2 regions of the Clostridium swellfunianum genome follow, and region 1 is predicted to be linked to the other one. Evidence: predicted binding sites of a transcription regulator. Region 1 holds the regulator's gene; the other holds the start of a gene.
What was found. The regulator HrcA, encoded in region 1, represses chaperone genes, less so after heat shock. The targets are predictions, from matches to a motif close to TGTTAGCACTCNNNNNNNNNGAGTGCTAACA.
Positions count from the first base shown of each region.

Region 2: a site for HrcA is predicted at 998-1,028, ahead of groES (co-chaperone GroES). Genes of this name have one in related genera too.

Region 1 covers NZ_JAMOFV010000006.1:2,265,455-2,267,928, reverse strand. Annotated here, with positions in the region: gene hemW (radical SAM family heme chaperone HemW) at 1-953, shown strand, start outside; gene hrcA (heat-inducible transcriptional repressor HrcA) at 1,140-2,177, shown strand; gene grpE (nucleotide exchange factor GrpE) at 2,239-2,474, shown strand, end outside.
Region 2 covers NZ_JAMOFV010000006.1:4,331,339-4,333,812, forward strand. Annotated here, with positions in the region: gene groL (chaperonin GroEL) at 1-643, opposite strand, end outside; gene groES (co-chaperone GroES) at 667-951, opposite strand; gene NBE98_RS20595 (TIGR01906 family membrane protein) at 1,539-2,192, shown strand; gene NBE98_RS20600 (DUF5317 family protein) at 2,196-2,474, opposite strand, start outside.

The DNA of each region.
Region 1 (2,474 bases):
GTGGGGGAACTCCCACCTATTTGTCTTTAGAGGCACTAAAGCTTTTGAAAAACTCTATGGATAAACTTGATAAATCTAAAGATTTGGAGTTTACTGCAGAAGGCAATCCAGAGAGCTTCAGCATAGAAAAGCTTCAGCTTTTTAAAGAGATGGGAGTAAACAGATTGAGCATTGGTCTTCAAGCCTCTCAGGATACTCTACTTAAGGCTTTAGACAGGGTACATAATTTAGAGCAGTTTCTTAAAGCTTATAATTCTGCAAGGGAATTGGGTTTTAAAAACATAAATGTAGATTTAATGTTTGGGCTTCCAAACCAAACAGTGGAGCAGTGGAAGGAAACTTTAGAAAAGGTAGCTGACCTAGGAGTGGAGCACATATCCTGCTACAGTCTTATAATTGAAGAGGGAACACCATTTTATAAAATGAATTCAAAGGGAAAGCTTTTGCTGCCTGAAGAGGAAAGCGAAAGGCAGATGTATGAGTATGCAATTGAATTTTTAAAAAGCAAAGGTTATGAGCAGTATGAAATTTCGAACTTTGCTAAAAAAGGCTTAGAGTGCAGACATAATATGATTTATTGGAATTTGGAAGACTATTATGGCTGCGGTTCAGGAGCAAGCTCTTATCTAAACAGTATAAGGTATAGAAATACTGACAGTATAGAAAAATATATTTATATGATGGAAGAAAAGAATAATGCTTGTATAGAAGAACATAAAAATTCCACAGAAGATGATATGGAAGAGTTTATGTTCATGGGGCTTAGAAAGCTTAAAGGTATAAGTGAAAAAGAATTTGAAGAAAGATTTAGTGTACCAATAGAGTATATATACAATAAAGTTATCAATAAATTTACAAACAATAAATTACTGATAAGAGAAAAGGGAAGATTGTACTTGTCTAAGGAAGGCATACAGCTTTCAAATCAGGTTATGTGTGAATTTATATTGTAAGAGCGAGTAATGAAGAGAAAATCAGAGTAAACACAATCTAAAAAAATATATTGAGCTAATAGGATTTATTTATAGGCTATATGCTAAATTGACAAAAAACAATCATAATGGTATGTTTTAATCATGATGATTAGCACTCATCGATGGTGAGTGCTAACAACGTCAAAGTAGCGATGGGAGGATAGTATGGATATGGATGAAAGAAAAATAAGAATACTTCAGGCAATCATCAATGATTATATAAATACTGCTGAGCCTGTAGGGTCCAGAACCATAGCTAAGAAGTACAATCTTGGTATCAGCTCGGCTACTATAAGAAATGAAATGGCTGATTTAGAAGAAATGGGATACCTTGAACATCTACATACTTCTTCTGGAAGAAAACCTTCCGACAAAGGCTACAGACTCTATGTTGATAAGCTTATGCAGCTGCCTCAGCTTACTTTGGAAGAAGAAAACCTGATAAAGGGACAGCTTTTAAATGCTGCACTTTTTGAGGTGGATAAAATAGTAAAGCAGGCTACTCAGCTTTTATCAGAGCTTACGAAGCTGACCTGCATAGTTAAAACTCCTTCTGAGAGCTTCAGCTATATTAAGTCAATTCAGCTTTTAAATGTTGACAGCAGCAATGTTTTGGCTGTTATCATTACGGACACCGGTTTTATAAAAAACACTATAATAAGAGTGAAAAAACCTGTAAGTACTGATATGCTTGTTAAGCTTTCCAATATATTGAATGCAAGACTTAATAATCTTACTGTGGAAGAGATTAATCTTTCGGTAATTAACAGTCTTAAGAATGATTTAGCTAACCACGAAGAAATATTCGATGCTATAATACCAGCTCTTTATGAGAGTTTAAGCACTCCGCAAAGCTCAGAGGTTTACCTTGAAGGAACAACAAATATCTTCAATTATCCTGAGTATAACGATATCGAAAAGGCAAGAGAGTTTCTTTACCTCTTAAACAATAAAGAAAGTGTTAGAGGCTTACTTGCTAATACTAATAACATTTCAATAAGCATTGGCGGAGAGAATGATATTAAGGGTGCTAAGGATTTAAGTATTGTTTCAGGTGTGTATAGTATAGGCGGCAGACCTTTAGGAGCTATAGGGGTTATAGGCCCAACTAGAATTCCTTATTCCAAGGTAGTTTCAGTACTAACTAAGATTGTTAAGGAAATTAACGACTCGCTTAATCAAGCCTACCTAGATGATAGATAAGCTATGTTTACAATTAGCTTTTATATAACCAAGGATTTACATTTGAAGGGAGAATAAAGGCATGGAGATGAATAAGGAAAATAACAGAGAAGAAACTCTAGAGGATGCAGAAATACTAGAGGATCAAGAGTTTGAAGGTATTGATAAAGAGCAGATAGCTTCTTTGGAGGGGCTTTTGGAAGAACTTCAAGCTTCAAACAAAAAGCTTCAGGAAGAAAAAGCTAAGTTTGAAAATGAAGCTGATGCTTATAAGGATAAGCTTTTAAGGTTAAATGCAGAATATGACAATTACAGAAA
Region 2 (2,474 bases), 2.1 Mb from region 1:
CATCTAAAACTGCTTCCATCTTCTCGGTGTCAGTTACCATGTAAGCACTTACATAGCCTCTGTCAAACTGCATTCCTTCAACTACGTCAAGCTCTGTAACCATTGACTTTGATTCTTCAACAGTTATAACGCCTTCGTTGCCTACCTTTTCCATAGCGTCAGCAATAAGCTTTCCGATTTCTTCATCAGCAGCTGATATCGCAGCAACTCTAGCTATGTCTTCTTTTCCTTCTATTGGTCTTGATGCTTTCTTTATTCCTTCTACAGCCTTGCTTACAGCCAAGTTAATACCACTTCTTATAAGCATTGGGTTAGCTCCAGCTGTAACGTTCTTTAAGCCTTCTCTAATTATTGCTTGAGCTAAAAGTGTAGCTGTAGTAGTTCCATCTCCTGCTACATCGTTAGTCTTTGTAGCAACTTCTTTAACTAGTTGAGCTCCCATGTTTTCAAACGGATCTTCTAATTCTATTTCTCTAGCTATAGTAACACCATCATTTGTTATAAGTGGTGCGCCAAATTTCTTATCTAGAACTACATTTCTTCCTTTTGGTCCAAGTGTAATTTTAACGGTATTAGCAAGCTCATCTACGCCTCTTTGCATAGCTCTTCTAGCTTCTTCACCATACATGATTTTCTTAGCCATTACTATCCCTCCAAACTAATTAATTATTCAACAACTGCTAATATGTCGTCTTGCTTTATGATAGTGTATTCTTCACCATCAACTTTAACTTCGGTTCCTGCATATTTTGAGAACAATACTTTGTCTCCAACCTTAACTTCCATTTTGATTTCTTTTCCATCAACTATTGTTCCAGGTCCTACTGCAACAACCTCTGCTTCTTGTGGCTTTTCCTTAGCTGTACCTGTTAATACGATACCGCTTTTAGTCTTTTCTTCTGCCTCAAGTTTCTTAATAACTACTCTGTCTGCAAGTGGTCTAATTCTCATTTAAACCCCTCCTTAATATATTTGAAATATAATATTATAAACTTTTTGTTAGCACTCATCATCATTGAGTGCTAATACAATTATTATAATAAATAATTGTTCGTGGAATATCAAATTCCATGTTTTACTTTTTAGCCCATTTAAGGCTGAATTTATAGCGTTAGTTCAATTTATATTACTCTTTTGCGCTTTTACTCTCTTTTTCATTTAATATCATTGTATTAGTAATTTTATCCAAACATTGATATTATAGACACAATACTTTAATTTTATGTAGCCAATTTTTGTTTTATGTAAGTTTTATGAATTTATATTCTTACAAACAAATATGAATTTTATATTTTCATATTTCTAAATATTCACACAAATCACCACTTTATCCACATATCTAGACATGCCCTTCTTATAGGTTTTAAATTCAACTATTAACTTGTACATGTCCTAAAAAGGCTCAAAGCTGCCTGTTTTATGATATGTATAAGTTTAGTTCCATAGTTAAAATCCTATAGTTGACTATAAATCAAGCTTTATATAAAATTAACTTATAATCATTGACATAAAAGAGGGATCATGAAGGGAGTATTAATATGAACAAAAGCCTAAATAAGCTGTCCACAATTTTCTTAGCTCTTACAGTATCCTTATTTTTAATTTCATTAGCTGTAAAGCTTACGTTATCCTTTAAGCAGTTATATTACTTTGATGTGGATCATCTAAATATAGCTAAAGATTATGGTATGAAAAAAGAAATAATAATTAAAAATTACAATATTTTAATTGATTATCTTCAAAACAAGAATATTGTAAAATTGAACATGCCTGATTTTCCAATGTCTAGAGAAGGTGAAATACACTTTGTAGAAGTTAAAAACATATTTATGAAATTTAGCAATTTGATGTATTTAATGGGAATCATAAGCTTAATTGGTGCATTTATAAAGCTTAAAACAAAGGATTATTTGTTTTTAAAGTTTAGTTCTTTGGGAATGCTTTTGATACCAATTGTGTTAGCTATCCCTTTTGCAATAAACTTCGACAGAAGCTTTACAGCTTTTCATAAGATATTTTTCAACAATGATTATTGGGAATTTGACCCCGTTACAGATCCTATAATCAATGTACTTCCACAACAGCTTTTTTTCCATAATGCAATTTTAATATTACTATTGTTAGCTTTGTTTAGTATAGTTCTTTATTTATTCTATAGGAAATTTACAAAAATAAAGAGCAGTTTGGTTTAATCCCTACTGCTCTATTTTTGTATATATAATTTTTGATTTTTTGTTTTTCATTTCCGTTATTATATATAATGCCATTCCAATAACCTCAATAAAATCACCTAAACTGGCAACCCCTGGTTTAGGATACTTTACTAAGAATATATCTCCTAAAAAAGCAAATCTGGTTTCTGCATTGACCTCTGAGTAAAGCCCTTGGGAGCTAACTTGACCTGTAAAACCTAAAGTTCTTACAGCTTCTATGTCGACAGGCATTGTTCCACCATTTGAAAATATAACTACAGC